3 regions of the Streptomyces sp. NPDC097619 genome follow, and region 1 is predicted to be linked to each of the others. Evidence: riboswitches for the same ligand, from Rfam matches in the RefSeq annotation. Region 1 holds a riboswitch; each other region holds the start of a gene.
What was found. Region 1 has a riboswitch for cobalamin ahead of ABTZ17_RS10155 (cobalamin biosynthesis protein). Riboswitches for the same ligand answer to the same signal wherever they lie in the genome.
Positions count from the first base shown of each region.

Region 2: it holds a riboswitch for cobalamin, as region 1 does, so the genes downstream of both, ABTZ17_RS15320 (CoA-acylating methylmalonate-semialdehyde dehydrogenase) here and ABTZ17_RS10155 (cobalamin biosynthesis protein) in region 1, are expected to answer to the same signal.
Region 3: it holds a riboswitch for cobalamin, as region 1 does, so the genes downstream of both, ABTZ17_RS06500 (ribonucleoside-diphosphate reductase subunit alpha) here and ABTZ17_RS10155 (cobalamin biosynthesis protein) in region 1, are expected to answer to the same signal.

Region 1 is NZ_JBEOSD010000025.1:58,075-63,500, forward strand. It holds gene ABTZ17_RS10140 (alpha/beta hydrolase) at 1-985, opposite strand, end outside; gene ABTZ17_RS10145 (inorganic phosphate transporter) at 1,318-2,577, shown strand; gene ABTZ17_RS10150 (hypothetical protein) at 2,607-2,828, shown strand; cobalamin riboswitch at 3,022-3,145, shown strand; gene ABTZ17_RS10155 (cobalamin biosynthesis protein) at 3,202-4,182, shown strand; gene ABTZ17_RS10160 (cobyric acid synthase) at 4,179-5,426, shown strand, end outside.
Region 2 is NZ_JBEOSD010000045.1:42,891-48,316, reverse strand. It holds gene ABTZ17_RS15325 (acyl-CoA dehydrogenase family protein) at 1-142, opposite strand, end outside; gene ABTZ17_RS15320 (CoA-acylating methylmalonate-semialdehyde dehydrogenase) at 139-1,638, opposite strand; cobalamin riboswitch at 1,868-2,038, opposite strand; gene ABTZ17_RS15315 (3-hydroxybutyrate dehydrogenase) at 2,234-2,995, opposite strand; gene ABTZ17_RS15310 (hypothetical protein) at 3,134-3,526, opposite strand; gene ABTZ17_RS15305 (serine hydrolase) at 3,779-5,426, opposite strand, start outside.
Region 3 is NZ_JBEOSD010000015.1:4,198-9,623, reverse strand. It holds gene ABTZ17_RS06510 (carbon starvation CstA family protein) at 162-2,324, shown strand; gene ABTZ17_RS06505 (YbdD/YjiX family protein) at 2,324-2,518, shown strand; cobalamin riboswitch at 2,673-2,795, shown strand; gene ABTZ17_RS06500 (ribonucleoside-diphosphate reductase subunit alpha) at 2,956-5,358, shown strand; gene ABTZ17_RS06495 (ribonucleotide-diphosphate reductase subunit beta) at 5,358-5,426, shown strand, end outside.

The sequences.
Region 1 (5,426 bases):
GGAACATCAGGACGGGCACCTCGGGGATCTCGGGGACGCCCGGGGCTCCCGGGGCTCCCGGAACTCCGGGGGCGCGGGTGCCGCGGAGTCCGGCCCGGCCCTCGGCGGCCCGGACGGCCAGCGGCAGGAGCGGAGCGGGTACGCCGCGGGCGGCGGCCAGGGCGCGCAGGGTCAGGTGCCAGTCGAGGACCGGCGAGTCCAGGACCAGCCCGGCGATCCGGGCGGCCAGGGCGGAGCGGGAGGCGGCGTGCAGGGCCATGGCGGCCCCGGTGGACCAGCCGTGCAGGACCACCCGCTCGGCGCCGTAGCGGACCGCGTAGCGGAGGGCGGCGTCGAGGTCGCGCCATTCCGATTCGCCGAGGTGGCCGAGGCCGTCGGGGGAGGCGGGGGCGCCGAGGTCGTTGCGGTAGGCGAGGGAGAGCACGGGGAGCCGGTGTCGGTGCAGGAAGGGCATCAGGTTCATGGGGTGCTCGCGGGTGGCGCCGAGTCCGTGGACGGCGATCACCCAGGTGGTGCGGGCGCCGGGCAGGAACCAGGCGGGCAGCGGGCCGAGCTCGCCGGGGACGTCCACGTCGGCGTGGTCGAGCCCGAGGGCGGAGCGGGGGTCGCCGACGTACAGCCGGGGGGTGAGGCGGACCCGGGTGCCGGGGTCGAGGCGGCCGTGGCTGACCCGGACCAGCCGGCGGACCACGGTGTCGGGGGCGTGCGGGACGCCGTCGAGGACCGGTCCGACGACGGCGTGCACGCCGGGGGCGTCCAGTCCGTAGGTGCCGGGCCGGAGCGAGGCCAGGGAGCGGGTGAGGGTGACGTGGCCGTCGCCCGCGGCGTGGACGCTGAGCCGGGGGCCGCCGGGGAGGGGGCGGCCGGGGGCGGGCCGCAGGGCGGCGTCGCCGGCGTACCGGCCGGCCGCGACGGCCGCGACGGCCGCCGCCCCGGCTCCCAGGAGCGTGGTGACGGCCGCTGCCGTCGCTGTAGCGGTGCGCACGGCACCAGTGTCGGGCGGGGTGGGCGGGGCGGCCACCGGGGAGATCGTCGGGGCCCGGCCGGTGGGGGCCGGGCGGGTGGGCGCCCGGGAGGGTGACAAGGATCTCGCCGGTGGCGGCCCGCAGGCCCGCGGAGCCGGTCGCGGAGGTTCCGCTTGCATTCCGTTTACCCGCCTCCGACCTGCACGAATGCGGAGGAACAGGAGAGAATCGGTCAGTACCGGGGGGACTGCCTCCGATCCGGTACACCGCTCCGCCCGACCCAGTTCATCTTCCGTTCACCCAGGTTGCCTACGGTCGCCGAGCCACTGACCTCAAACAGAAGCCTGGGTAAATGGAGCACATAACGCTTCTCCTCGGGATCGTGATCGTTACCGCTCTCGTCTTCGACTTCACGAACGGTTTCCACGACACCGCCAACGCGATGGCCACCACCATCTCGACTGGCGCTCTCAAGCCCAAGACGGCGGTGGCCATGTCCGCCGTGCTCAACCTCGTCGGCGCTTTCCTGTCCGTGGAGGTGGCCAGGACCATCTCCAAGGGTCTGGTCAACGAGGAGGGCATCCAGCCCGAAGTGATCTACGCCGCGCTCGTCGGCGCGATCCTGTGGAACCTGGTCACCTGGCTGGTCGGTCTGCCCTCCAGCTCCTCGCACGCCCTGATGGGCGGCCTGGTCGGTGCGGCCGTCGCGTCCGCCGGTCTCGGCGCCGTCAACGGCGGCACCCTGGTCACCAAGGTCCTGATCCCGGCCATCGCGGCCCCGCTCGTGGCGGGCATCGCCTCGATGCTGGCGGCGAAGATGACGTACAAGCTCGGCGGGAAGGTCGGCGAGAAGACCTCCGCCAAGGGCTACCGCGCCGGTCAGATCGCCTCGGCCGGTCTGGTCTCCCTCGCGCACGGCACCAACGACGCGCAGAAGACCATGGGCATCATCACCCTGGCCCTGGTCGCCGGTGGCGCCCTGCACCCGGACGCCAACCCGCCGGTGTGGGTCATCGTCTCGGCCGGTGTGGCCATCGCCCTGGGCACCTACCTCGGTGGCTGGCGCATCATCCGCACCATGGGCAAGGGCCTGACGGACCTCCAGCCGCAGCAGGGCTTCGCGGCCCAGACCTCGGCCGCGAGCGTCATCCTGGCCTCCTCCCACCTGGGCTTCTCCCTCTCCACCACGCACGCCTGCTCCGGCGCCGTGATGGGTGCCGGCCTCGGCCGCAAGGGCGGTGTGGTCCGCTGGTCCACCGCCACCCGGATGTTCGCCGCGTGGGGTCTGACCCTGCCCGCCGCCGCCCTGGTCTCGGCCCTCGCCGAGCTGGTCATGCGGACCGGTGACATCGGCATCGCCGCCGTGACCGTCTTCCTCGTGGGCTCCTGCTTCGCCATCTGGAAGATCTCCCGCCGTGAGGTCGTCGACCACAACAACGTGAACGCGACCGACACGGACGAGGCTCCCGGCGTGGTCACCACGGCCATCGCGGCGGTCACCCCGCCCCCGGCCGGCACCACCGCCGCGGTCTCCGACGAGGAGCTCAAGGCCACCATCCCGGCCCCGCACCAGGACCCCGCGGCTCCGGCGGCCCCGGCCGCCACGGTCTGACCGCCGCACCAGAACAGAGGATCAGCAGCATGAAGATCGATTGGGCAGCCCTCGGCTCCGTCTTCGGAGTCAGCCTCACGGCCACCGTGGTCCTGGTCACCCTCTTCGTCCTCGGCCTCGTCGGCCTCTCCAAGCACGAGGCCGCGACCGAGCAGGGCGGCAGCGCCACCCTGGCCCGCGGCGCCGCCTACGGAGCCTTCGCGCTCTGCGCGGCGGCCGTGTCGTACGGCATCTACCTGATCGTCGCCTGACGACCCCGAAAGCTCCCCCGGGCCGACCGCCCGGGGGAGCTTTCGCGTACCCGGGCCCCGGGACGGCGGCCCGGCGAGCCGGGGCCCGCGTCCCGGTGTGGGGCTGCGCACACTGTCCCGTCGCAGGTCAACGGCGAGTTGACGGGCCGTCTCGGTGCGTGGTGGACTGCCCGGGCCATAGCGGCGGCAGGAGAGGAAGTCCGGTGCGAATCCGGCGCGGTCCCGCCACTGTCACCGGGGAGCTCTCCCCCACCGTGCGTCACGGCCCTCCGGGGCGGGAAGGCCGGGGGAAGCGCCGATCCGGGAGCCAGGAGACTCTCACCGCCGGTCACGTCGAACCAGGGCGCGGACCCTGAGTGAGGACATACCTGCCATGCGTGCCGACCGCGTGTTCGCGTACGGCGCGGCGGCCGGGCTGGTCGCCGACCGGATCCTCGGGGATCCGCGCCGCGGACACCCCGTCGCCGCCTTCGGACGGGCCGCCGCCGCCGTCGAGCGCTCCCTGTGGACCGCCCGCCCCGATACCCAACGCGCCCGCGGGGTCCTGCACACCGCGGTCTGCGTGGGCGGCGCCGCCGCCGTGGGGGCACTGGCCGCCGCGGCCGTCCGCCGGGGCCCCGCCCCGCTGCGGATCGCCCTGACCGCCGCCGCCACCTGGGCCGTCGTGGGCGGCACCTCCCTGGGCCGCGAGGCCCGCGCCATCGGCGCCGCCCTGGACTCCGGGGACATCGCCGCCGCCCGGGCCCGGCTGCCCCACCTGTGCGGCCGCGACCCGCACTCCCTGGACGCGCGGCAGATCGCCCGCGCGGTGGTGGAGTCCGTGGCCGAGAACACCTCCGACGCCGTCGTCGGCGCCCTGGTGTGGGGGGCCGTCGGCGGAGTGCCCGGCCTGCTCGCCTTCCGCGCCGTGAACACCCTCGACGCCATGGTCGGCCACCGTTCCCCCCGCCACCTGCGCTACGGCTGGGCCTCCGCCCGCCTCGACGACGTGGCCGGCTGGCCGGGGGCCCGGCTGACGGCCGCCGCCGCCGTGCTCGCCGGCCCGGACCGCCGGGGGGCGGCCCGGGCCTGGAAGGCCGACGCCGGCGCGCACCCCAGCCCCAACGCCGGACCCGTGGAAGCCGCCTTCGCGGGCGCCCTGGGCGTCCGGATGGGCGGCACGCTCTCCTACGCCGGCCGGACCGAACACCGGCCGGTGCTCAACGGTGCGGGCCGCCCGGCCGGCACCGCCGACATCGCACGGGCGGTACGGCTCTCCCGACAGGTGACCTGGCTCGCGCTGGGCGCCTGCGCGGCGGGCCGGACCCTCGTCTCCGGGGCGCTCGCCGCCCGGGCAGGGAAGGGACTCCGATGAGCGGCACCCGACGGGGCGGCGGCCTGCTGGTCGCCGGGACGACCTCCGACGCGGGCAAGAGCGTGGTCACGGCCGGGATCTGCCGCTGGCTGGTCCGCCGGGGTGTGAAGGTCGCGCCGTTCAAGGCGCAGAACATGTCCCTGAACTCCTTCGTGACCCGCGAGGGCGCCGAGATCGGCCGGGCCCAGGCCATGCAGGCGCAGGCCGCCCGGGTGGAGCCCACCGCGCTGATGAACCCGGTCCTGCTCAAGCCCGGCAGCGACCGCAGCAGCCAGGTGGTGCTGCTGGGGAAGCCCGTCGGCGAGATGAGCGCCCGCGGCTACCACGGCGGCCGCCAGGAACAGCTGCTCGGCGTGGTGACGGACTGCCTGGAGCGGCTGCGGGGCGAGTACGACGCAGTGATCTGCGAGGGCGCGGGCAGCCCCGCCGAGATCAACCTGCGCCGCACCGACATCGTGAACATGGGCATCGCGCGGGCCGCGGACTTCCCCGTGGTCGTGGTCGGCGACATCGACCGGGGCGGCGTCTTCGCCTCCTTCTTCGGCACCACCGCCCTCCTCTCCGAGCGGGACCAGGCCCTCGTCGCGGGCTACCTGGTGAACAAGTTCCGCGGGGACGTGTCCCTGCTGGAGCCCGGCCTGGAGATGCTGCGCTCGCTGACCGGCCGGGCCACCTTCGGGGTGCTGCCGTACCGGCACGGGCTCGGCATCGACGAGGAGGACGGACTGCGCGTCTCGATGCGCGGCACGGTCCGCGAGTCCGTCGTCGCCCCGCCCGTCGGCGAGGACGTGCTGCGGGTCGCGGTGTGCGCGGTCCCCCTGATGTCCAACTTCACCGACGTGGACGCGCTGGCCGCCGAACCCGGCGTGATCGTGCGGTTCGTGGACCGGCCCGAGGAGCTGGCCGACGCCGACCTGGCGGTGGTCCCCGGCACCCGGGGCACCGTGAAGGCCCTGGAGTGGCTGCGCGAGCGCGGCCTCGCGGCGGCCCTGGCGCGGCGGGCCGCCGAGGGCCGCCCCGTCCTCGGGATCTGCGGCGGCTTCCAGCTCCTCGGCGAACGCATCGAGGACGAGGTGGAATCCCGGGCGGGCACCGTGGCGGGCCTGGGGCTCCTTCCGGTGCGGGTCCGGTTCCACCCCGAGAAGACCCTGGCCCGGCCCGTCGGTTCGGCCCTCGGCGAGACCGTCGAGGGGTACGAGATCCACCACGGGGTCGCCGACGTCCTCGGCGGCGACCCCTTCCTC
Region 2 (5,426 bases), on a different contig from region 1:
CCTCCCGGAGGGTGTCCACGGGGAAGTGCTTGGTGCGGTCCCAGGTGACGGCGTAGGGGGCCAACCGCTCCTGTGCGAAGTCGAGGGTGACCTCGGCGAGGGCGAGCTGGTCCTCGGTGAGGGTGCTGCTCACGGCGCTCATCCCATCGTGGGGATCGTGAAGGACGCGCCCTCCTTGACCCCGGAGGGCCAGCGCGTGGTGACGGTCTTGGTCCGGGTGTAGAAGCGCACCGAGTCCGGGCCGTGCTGGTTCAGGTCGCCGAAACCGGACCGCTTCCAGCCGCCGAAGGTGTGGTAGGCCACCGGCACCGGGATGGGCACGTTCACGCCGACCATGCCGGTGTTGACGCGCCGGGTGAACTCGCGGGCGGTGTCCCCGTCCCGGGTGAAGATCGCCACGCCGTTGCCGAAGGGGTGCTCGCTGGGCAGCCGCAGCGCCTCCTCGAAGTTCGCGGCCCGTACCACGCACAGCACGGGGCCGAAGATCTCCTCGCGGTAGACGCGCATGCGGGAGGAGACCCGGTCGAAGAGGGTGGCTCCGGTGAAGTACCCGTTCTCGTGTCCGGGCAGGGAGAAGTCCCGTCCGTCCACGACGAGTTCGGCACCCTCGCCGACGCCGATGTCCACGTAGCGGCGGACCCGGTCCAGGGCGTCCCGGCTCACCAGGGGGCCGAAGTCGGCCTCGGGGTCGTCGGAGCGGCCGATCCGCAGGCCGGCGATCCGTTCCTTGAGGGCGGCGACCAGCCGGTCGGCGGTCTCCTCCCCGACGGGCACGGCCACCGAGATGGCCATGCAGCGTTCCCCCGCAGAGCCGTATCCGGCGCCGAGGAGGGCGTCCACGGCCTGGTCGAGATCGGCGTCCGGCATCACGATCATGTGGTTCTTGGCGCCGCCGAAGCACTGGGCGCGCTTGCCGTGCGCGGCGGCGGTGGCGTAGATGTGCGCGGCGATCGGCGTGGAGCCGACGAATCCGAGGGCCTGGACCCGGGGGTCCTCCAGCAGGGTGTCCACGGCCTCCTTGCCGCCGTTGACCACGTTGAGCACGCCCGGCGGCAGCCCCGCTTCGAGGAAGAGCTCCGCGAGCCGCAGCGGCACCGACGGGTCCCGTTCGGAGGGCTTGAGGATGAAGGAGTTCCCGCAGGCCAGGGCGGGGGCCGCCTGCCAGAGCGGGATCATCGCGGGGAAGTTGAAGGGGGTGATGCCCGCGACCACCCCGAGGGGGCTGCGCAGGGAGTGCACGTCGATGCCGGTACCGGCGTTGTCGGTGAACTCCCCCTTCAGCAGGTGCGGGATCCCCGCCGCGAACTCCACCACCTCCAGGCCGCGTTGGAGATCGCCGTGGGCGTCGGCCACGGTCTTGCCGTGCTCGGCGGACAGCAGTCGGGCCAGCGCCTCGCGCTCGCCCTCGACGAGCTGGAGGAAGCGCAGCAGCACGCGGGCCCGCCGCTGCGGGTTCCAGCGCGCCCAGTCGACCTGCGCCGCCTCGGCGTCGGCGATGGCGGCCTCGGTGTCGGCGCGTCCGGCCAGCGGGACGCGGGCCTGGACGGCGCCGGTGTTGGGGTCGTGGACGTCGGCGAACAGCCCGGAGGTGCCGGTGGTGTGCTTTCCGCCGATGAAGTGGGTGAGTTCACGGACCATGGTTGCCTGCTCTCTCGTCAGGTCGGATCCGGGGATGGCACGGCACACCGGCGCCCGCACCGGGTGGGTGGGTGCGCGGGGGCGGGCCGTGGGACAGCGACGGCGGCGGCGGAGCGCCAGGCCGTCGCGGAGCTACGCGGACGCGCGGGGCGCCGTCGTTCGCTTCGCCGGATCACCAGGGTCGTGGGTACGGACCGGTGCCATGCGTGTCTGCTCCATCCTCGTGGACAACACGGAACGTTCCGCGGCCGGTATCCTGACTCCCGGATCCCCGCGTGCCGCCCGCCTTCCCGGCAGACTTCGCCAGTGGCGTGGGGACGGCGGCACACTCCCCGGTCACAGTGGCGGGACCGTGCCGGATTCACACCGGCTTCCCTGCACCGCGGACCTTGTGCCACGAACATATAGTTGGACGTCCTAGTAAGTCCAGGGCCGCCCGGCGTGAGCCGCGTCGCGCAGACCGTCCGATGACCGACCGGCCGCCCCGGTGCCCCGCCCGACCGCCCGACGGATGGACGGCGCCCCGCCCTCCGCGCGGGCGGAGGACGGGGCGCCGTACGGGCCGGGGTGCGGCCGCGTGGGGGAGCGGGCCCGGTCAGCGGGCGGTCCAGCCCCCGTCCACCGGTATCGAGGCTCCCGAGAGGAAGCCGGTGTCGGGGCCGCACAGCCACAGCGCGACGGCGGCCACCTCCTCCGGTTCGATCAGCCGCTTGATGGCCGTCCGGTCCAGCAGCACCTCGGCCGCGACCCGGTCGGGGGGAATGCCGTGCACGGCCGCCTGCGCGGCGATCTGACCCTCCACCAGGGGCGTGCGCACGTATCCGGGGCTGACGCAGTTGCTGGTCACCCCGTGCGCGGCGCCTTCGAGGGCCACCACCTTGCTGAGCCCCTCCAGCCCGTGCTTGGCCGCCACGTAGGCCGACTTGTAGGGGCTGGCCCGCAGCCCGTGCACACTGGAGATGTTCACCACCCGCCCCCAGCCCCGGGCGTACATGTGCGGCAGGCAGTGCCGCACCAGCAGGAACGGGGCCGTCACCATCACCCGCTGGATCAGCTCGAACCGCTCCGGTGGGAACTCCTCGACGGGGGCCACGTGTTGGAGCCCGGCACTGTTGACGAGGATGTCCACGGCGGCGGGCAGTCCGGCCACGGCCGTCGGATCGGCGAGGTCCACGACGTGGGCGTGACCCCCGGTCTCCGCGGCGGCCTCCTTCGCCGCGACGGCGTTGCGGTCGACGATGTGCACGGTGGCCCCGGCGGCGGCCAGGGCGCGGGCGCAGGCCAGCCCGATGCCGCTGCCCCCGCCGGTGACCAGGGCGGTGCGGCCGATCGGCTCCGGCCGGTTGTGGTTCGTCATGGCGGGAACGTTAGGCACGCCCCCGTGCCCTGCCCATGGCTCCGAGCACCACACCTGGTGCCCGGGGGGTGGCGGTGGCGCCCATGCCCGCACGGCACCCCGGCCCCGTGGCCTTCCGGTTCCCGGGCCGCCGGCGCCCTACATGCGGTGGACGCGCTCCCGGGGCAGCCCCAGGGGGTGCCGGCCGGCCGCGAGGACCCGGACGCCGGGCGCGGACCCCAGTAACAGGCCGAGCCAGTCCAGCCCTTCGGGAGTCAGTTCCTCGGTGCCGTCGAGGACGAGGAGCATGTCCCGCTCGGCGAGCCAGGAGAGCGGATCGGTGCAGCCGCAGGGCAGGAAGGGCATGCCCGGCAGCGCGCCGAGCGCACCGGTCAGCTCGGCCGGTCCGGAGGGCCGGTCCAGGGCCACCAGGGCCACGCCGTCGAAGAAGTTGGAGGACAGCCGGTCCGCGAGCGAGCGGACGAGCAGTCCGGCGGGCGCCCGGCGCCGCCCGGTGACCGTGACCACCCGGCCCCGGCGGACGGCGGTCATGAGCCGGGACAGTTCCTGTGCGCGGCCCGGTACGGTGCCCCGCCGGGCGGTCCCGGGGCACCCTCCGGGCACCCGGTCCCTCGGTTCGTCTTCCGGCACGCTGCCCCCCGTCGCATACGTGTCCCCCGACCCGGCCCCGAGTGTGTTTCAGGCCGCTGGTGCAGACGATTATGGGCCAGGGTCGCGGCGCCGCCAGAGGAATGGCCGACTCCAGCGAAATCGATACCGAAGGCGGTGCGGGGAGCCCGTCCGTCACTCCCCGGACGGGCTCGGAGCGCCGCTGTCGGAGGGGCCGGTCGGGGTTCCGCTCGGGCCGCCCGTGGCGGTTCCGGTCGGACGCGCGGTGCCGGAGGGTTCCGCCGAGGGGTCGGAGGACGCCTTGGTGAAGGTGCCCAGCCCCGTCTCGTCCAGGTACTCGATGCGGACCGTGCCGTCCCCGAACTCGACGGCCGTCCGGCCCACCGCGTTCTCGCCGCGGGTCTCCATGCTGAACGTGTTCCCGTCGAAGTGCCGCAGCGGGAACCGCATCGGCTCCGGACCCAGGAAGAGGGTCAGCCCCTCCGGACCCGAACGCACCGTCAGCGGGCCGTAGAACGCGCTCCGGTAGGTCCCGGTGTAGTCCGTGTCGGGGCCCGCCGGAGCGGGGGAGGCGGGCGGCCGGTCGAAGCGGGCGTCCGGGTGCTCGTCCTCCGCCTGCGCGTACAGGGCGGCGGTCACCGGCAGCCAGTCCGTGCGCGGCTTGCCGTACTGGGCGGTGTCGAAGAAGTCCAGCGCGATCGCGTCGGCCTGACCGACCGGGGTTCCGTTGCTCAGCACCACGATGCCCAGCTGTTCCAGCGGCAGCATGGTGACGTTGCTGTTGGCGCCCAGGTCGAAGGCGCCGGTGTGGCTCAGCCGCAGCCGGGCCTGGTCGTCGTAGGAGACGTTCCAGCCCAGCCCGTAGAAGCCGGTGCGGCCGGTGAGGTTCCGCGCGGGCTGCGAGGTGATCTGCGGCCGGTGCGTGTCCAGGAGCTGCTGCTCCGGCACGATCCGGCGGCCGTCGAGGGTGCCGCCCGCGAGTTGGAGCCGCAGCCAGCGGGCCATGTCCCGGGCCGTGGAGGAGGTGCCGCCCGCGGGGGCCTGCGCGTCGGCATCCCGCACCGGCCCCGGGCGCCAGGCCCCGTCCGCGCCCTTGACGTGCCCCACCGCCCGGTCCGTCGCCGCCGCGAAGGCCGCGTACTCGGTACTGGTGTCCTCCATCCCGGCCGGCCCGAACAGCACCTCCTGGCTCAGCGCCTGCCAGCTGGTGCCCCGGCCCCGTGCCACCGCCTCGGCGGCCGCCGTCAGCCCGAAGTTGGTGTACGCGTAGGAGTCGCGGAAGGGGGCGAGCGGCTCCTCCTTGAGGTGGTCCAGGATGTACTGCTGGTCGAAGCCCAGGTCCTCCAGCAGGTCACCGGCGTGGTCGGGGAGGCCGCTGCGGTGCGAGAACAGGTCCGCGACGGTGACGTGCGAGCCCACCCACGGGTCCTTCAGCGTGAACCCGGGCAGCTCCTCCGCCACCGGGGTGTCCCATCCCGGCCCGCCCTTCTCACCGGCCACGCCCGCCACCACGGTGGACGCCAGCGGCTTGGAGACGGAAGCCAGTTGGAAGACGGTGTCCGGGTCGACCGCGGCGCTCTTGCCGACCTCACGGACGCCGAACCCCTTCTGGTAGACCACCTCGTCCCGGTAGACCACGGCCACCGAGATCCCCGGCACTCCGGTGCTCTTCATGACGGTGTCCACGTACGAGTCCAGGCGGTCCAGGGCACGGTCCACCTTCGCCCGGTCCAGCTGAGGCCCCGGCGGCGCCGGCAGCACCGGATCCGCGGCGGCCACGGTCGCCGCCCCCGGACCGGCGGCCGGCAGGCCGACCGCCCCG
Region 3 (5,426 bases), on a different contig from region 1:
CTCCGGTAGTGAAGTCCCCGTAGATTCCGTGCGCCCAAGCATGTGATCACGAGGGGACGAGGACCATGCCGGAACCAGGATCTAACGGGACAGAACGGGATGTGGCGGGTCCGGCCGATACGGCGGGCCCGCCCTCTCCTTCCGGAGCGCCTCCGGGCCGCATGACCCCCAAGGCGATCGCCGTCTGGGCGCTCGTGGCCCTCGTGGGCGCGGCGGGTTGGGCGGTGCTCGCGCTCTCCCGGGGCGAGGAGGTCTCCGCCGCCTGGCTGTTGGCCGCGGCCCTGGGCTCGTACGCCATCGGCTACCGCTTCTACGCGCGCTTCATCTCCCAGCGAGTGCTGCGCGTGGACAAGACGCGGGCCACCCCCGCCGAACGCCTGGACAACGGGGTGGACTTCCACCCGACCGACCGCCGGGTGCTCTTCGGCCACCACTTCGCCGCCGTCGCGGGCGCCGGGCCGCTGGTCGGACCGGTCCTGGCGGCGCAGATGGGCTATCTGCCGGGCACCATCTGGATCGTGGCGGGCGTGATCTTCGCGGGCGCCGTGCAGGACATGGTCACGCTGTTCTTCTCCACCCGCCGGGACGGGCGCTCCCTGGGGCAGATGGCCCGCGAGGAGATCGGGCCCTTCGGCGGCGCCGCGGCCCTGGTGGCCGTCTTCGCCATCATGATCATCCTGCTCGCGGTGCTGGCGCTGATCATCGTCAACGCCCTCGCCCACTCGCCCTGGGGCGTCTTCTCCATCGGCATGACCATCCCCATCGCGCTGTTCATGGGCGTGTACCTGAGGGTGTTGCGGCCGGGCCGGGTCACCGAGGTGTCCCTGATCGGCGTGGCCCTGCTGCTGCTCGCGATCATCGCGGGCGGCTGGGTCGCCGAGTCCTCCTGGGCGGACTTCTTCACCCTGGAGAAGGAGACCCTGGTCATCTGGATGGTCGTCTACGGCTTCCTGGCCTCCGTGCTGCCGGTGTGGCTGCTGCTGGCGCCCCGCGACTACCTCTCCACCTTCATGAAGGTGGGCACGATCGCACTGCTCGCGGTGGGCGTGGTCCTCGCCATGCCGGTCATGAAGATGCCCGCCGTCACCGATTTCGCGAGCCGCGGGGACGGGCCGGTGTTCGCCGGTTCGATGTTCCCGTTCGTGTTCATCACGATCGCGTGCGGCGCGCTCTCCGGCTTCCACTCCCTGGTCGCTTCGGGCACCACCCCGAAGATGATCCAGAAGGAGACCCAGGTCCGGATGATCGGCTACGGCGCCATGCTGACCGAGTCCTTCGTGGCCGTGATGGCGGTGATCTGCGCCTGCATCATCGAGCCCGGCCTCTTCTTCGCCGTGAACTCCCCGCCGGGCGTGGTCGGCACCACCGTGGAGTCCGCCTCCCAGGCGGTGGCGAATTTCGGCTTCAGCATCTCCCCCGACGCCCTGGCGCAGGCCGCCAAGGACGTGGAGGAGGCCAGCCTGCTCTCCCGTACCGGCGGCGCGCCCACCTTCGCGCTCGGCATGTCGGAGATCTTCTCCTCGGTGTTCGGCGGGGCCTCCATGAAGGCCTTCTGGTACCACTTCGCGATCATGTTCGAGGCGCTGTTCATCCTCACCACCCTCGACGCGGGCACCCGGGTCGGGCGGTTCATGCTCCAGGACACCCTGGGCAACGTCATCAAGCCCTTCAAGCAGATCAGCTGGAAGCCGGGCGTGTGGATCACCAGCGCCGTGGTCGTCGGCGCCTGGGGCTACTTCCTCTGGGTCGGCGTGAAGGACCCGCTGGGCGGCATCAACCAGCTCTTCCCGCTCTTCGGGATCGCGAACCAGCTGCTCGCCGCGGTGGCCCTGGCCGTCTGCACCACGCTGCTGGTGAAGTCGGGCCGGCTGAAGTGGGCCTGGGTGACGGGCGTGCCACTGGTCTGGGACGCCACCGTGACCCTGACGGCGAGCTGGCAGAAGGTGTTCTCCGAGGACCCGCGGGTGGGCTTCTTCGCCCAGCGGGACAAGTTCCAGCAGGGCATCGACTCCGGCGAGGTCCTGGCCCCCGCCAAGACCATGGACGAGATGCACACCGTGGTGACGAACGCCACCGTGGACGGCGTGCTCTCCGCCCTCTTCGCCGTGCTCATCGTCGTCGTCCTGGTGGACGCCGCCCGGGTGTGCGTGCGGGCGGTCCGCCGCCCGGCCACCGTCACCCTCCACGAGGTCCCGTACACCGAGTCGAAGCTCGTCGCCCCGGCCGGATTGTTCGCGACCGCGGAGGAGAAGGCCGAGCTGGCCGCCGCTGCCGCCCGGGACGGCTCCGGCGACGACGGCCGGGTCCGGGAGCCGGTCTCCTGATGGACGCGCGCCGGGCCCTCGGCCGCATCAGGTTCTACGTCCGCGAGTTCTCCGGGGAGGCGGCCTACGACCGCTACGTGGCCCACGCCCGCGGCCACGACCCGACGGCGGAGGTCATGACCCGGCGGGCCTTCGAGCGGGCCCGTACGGACTCCCGGGAAGCCGACCCGCGCGAGGGCTTCCGCTGCTGCTGAGGAGCCCCGCACGCAGGGCCCCGCCGGTCTCACAGCGGGGCCCTGCGGCCTGTCCGGAACCGGAAATCCCTGTGCGGAGAGACAGGAGTTGAAGACTCCGCGTATCGGGCGACACAACATCTAGGGGGTCCCTCACCAAGGGGCCCCCACATGTATGCTTTCCCTCGCTGTCGCCGCAGGGGAATCCGGTGAGAATCCGGAACTGTCCCGCAACGGTGTGAGATGTACCCATCCGTACATCGTGAGTCCGAGGACCTGCCGACAGCCTGCCCGGGTCGTCCGATCCGGGAGACGACACGTCCGGGCCTCGCGGTTGGGCCTGCGGACGCCGTGCGGAGACACGGGCCGGCCTGTCCCGGCCCCGCGTCGCCCTTCCCGCACGCGCGCTCGCAATCCCTCCGCCGCGGCCACCGGGCCGAGGCAGGGAGAGCCCCCACGTGACCATCGCGCCTTCCGCACCGCGCGCCGCGTCCGACCAGCCCGAGACCGCCGCCGAGGGACCCGGTGCCGCGCTGCTGCGCACGCTGACCGCCCTCACCGCGGACCTGCCCGACACCGACCCCGGACGGGTCGCCGCCGCCGCCCTGCGCGGCCGCAGCGCCGACGCGGACGAGGCCGAGCTGCGGGGCCTGGCCACCGAGGCCGCCGCGGGCCTGATCTCCGAGGACCCGGAGTACTCCCGGCTCGCCGCCCGGCTGCTCACGCTCGCCGTGGCCGAGGAGGCCGCCGGACAGGGCGCCGTCTCCTTCTCCGCCTCCGTCGAGACCGGCCACCGCGAGGGCCTGATCGCCGACCGCACCGTCGAGTTCGTCCGCACCCACGCCGTCCGCCTGGACGCCCTGGTGGACCTCGCCCTCGCGGACGGCGCGGACGACCGCTTCGGCTTCTTCGGCCTGCGCACCCTGCACAGCCGCTACCTGCTGCGCCACCCCATCACCCGGCAGGTCATCGAGACCCCGCAGCACTTCATGCTGCGCGTGGCCTGCGGCCTCGCCGAGGACGACAGCCTGCGCGCGGTGGAGGAAGTGGCCTCCCTGTACCGGCTGATGAGCCGCCTGGACTACCTGCCCTCCTCCCCCACCCTGTTCAACTCCGGCACCCGGCACCCGCAGATGTCCTCCTGCTACCTGCTGGACTCCCCGCTGGACGAGCTGGACTCCATCTACGGCCGCTACCACCAGGTGGCCCGCCTCTCCAAGCACGCCGGCGGCATCGGCCTGTCCTACTCCCGCGTCCGCGCCCGCGGTTCCCTGATCCGGGGCACCAACGGCCACTCCAACGGCATCGTGCCGTTCCTGAAGACCCTCGACGCCTCCGTGGCCGCCGTGAACCAGGGCGGCCGCCGCAAGGGCGCCGCCGCCGTCTACCTGGAGACCTGGCACGCCGACATCGAGGAGTTCCTGGAGCTCCGCGACAACACCGGCGAGGACGCCCGCCGCACCCACAACCTGAACCTGGCCCACTGGATCCCCGACGAGTTCATGCGCCGCGTGAACGCCGACGCCGAGTGGTCGCTGTTCTCCCCCTCGGACGTCCCCGAGCTGGTGGACCTGTACGGGGCCGAGTTCGACGCCGCCTACGTCAAGGCCGAGGCCGCGGGCCTGGCCCGCAAGACCATGCCCGCCCGGGACCTGTACGGCCGCATGATGCGCACCCTCGCGCAGACCGGCAACGGCTGGATGACCTTCAAGGACGCCTCCAACCGCACCGCCAACCAGACCGCGCTGCCCGGCCGCGTGGTGCACTCCTCGAACCTCTGCACCGAGATCATCGAGGTCACCGACGACGGCGAGACCGCGGTCTGCAACCTCGGCTCCGTCAACCTGGGCGCCTTCGTCTCCCCCGAGTTCCCCGACGGCATCGACTGGGAGCGCCTGGACGAGACCGTCCGCACCGCCGTGACCTTCCTCGACCGCGTGGTGGACATCAACTTCTACCCGACCGAGCAGGCCGGCCGCTCCAACGCCAAGTGGCGCCCGGTGGGCCTGGGCGCGATGGGCCTCCAGGACGTCTTCTTCAAGCTGCGGCTGCCCTTCGACTCGGAGGAGGCCCGCGCCCTCTCCACCCGGATCGCCGAGCGCATCATGCTCGCCGCCTACGAGGCCTCCGCCGACCTCGCCGAGCGCCACGGTCCCGTCCCCGCCTGGGAGGAGACCCGTACCGCCCAGGGCGTGCTGCACCCCGACCACTACGGCGTGGACCTGAACTGGCCGGAGCGCTGGGCCGCCCTGCGCACCCGGATCGCCGGCGGCGGCCTGCGCAACTCCCTGCTGCTGGCCATCGCCCCGACCGCCACCATCGCCTCCATCGCGGGCGTGTACGAGTGCATCGAGCCGCAGGTGTCCAACCTGTTCAAGCGCGAGACCCTCAGCGGCGAGTTCCTCCAGGTCAACGGCTACCTGGTCGAGGAGCTCAAGAAGCTCGGCGTGTGGGACGCGCAGACCCGCGAGGCCCTGCGCGAGTCCTCCGGCTCCGTCCAGGGCTTCGGCTGGATCCCCGAGGAGACCCGCACCCTGTACCGCACCGCGTGGGAGATCCCGCAGCGCGGCCTCATCGACATGGCGGCGGACCGGACCCCGTTCCTGGACCAGAGCCAGTCGCTGAACCTCTTCCTGGAGACGCCCACCATCGGCAAGCTCAGCTCGATGTACGCGTACGCCTGGAAGAAGGGCCTGAAGACCACGTACTACCTGCGCTCGCGCCCCGCGACCAAGATCGCCCGCGCCGCGTCCGGCTCGGCCGCCGTCCCGGCCTCCGCCACCCCCCTCCCGCAGGCCGTCGACGCCGACGCGCTGGCCTGCTCCCTTGAGAACCCCGAGTCCTGCGAGGCCTGCCAGTAATGAGCTCCACCGACCGGAAGAACCTGCTCGACCCCGGCTTCGAGCTGACCCTGCGCCCGATGCGCTAC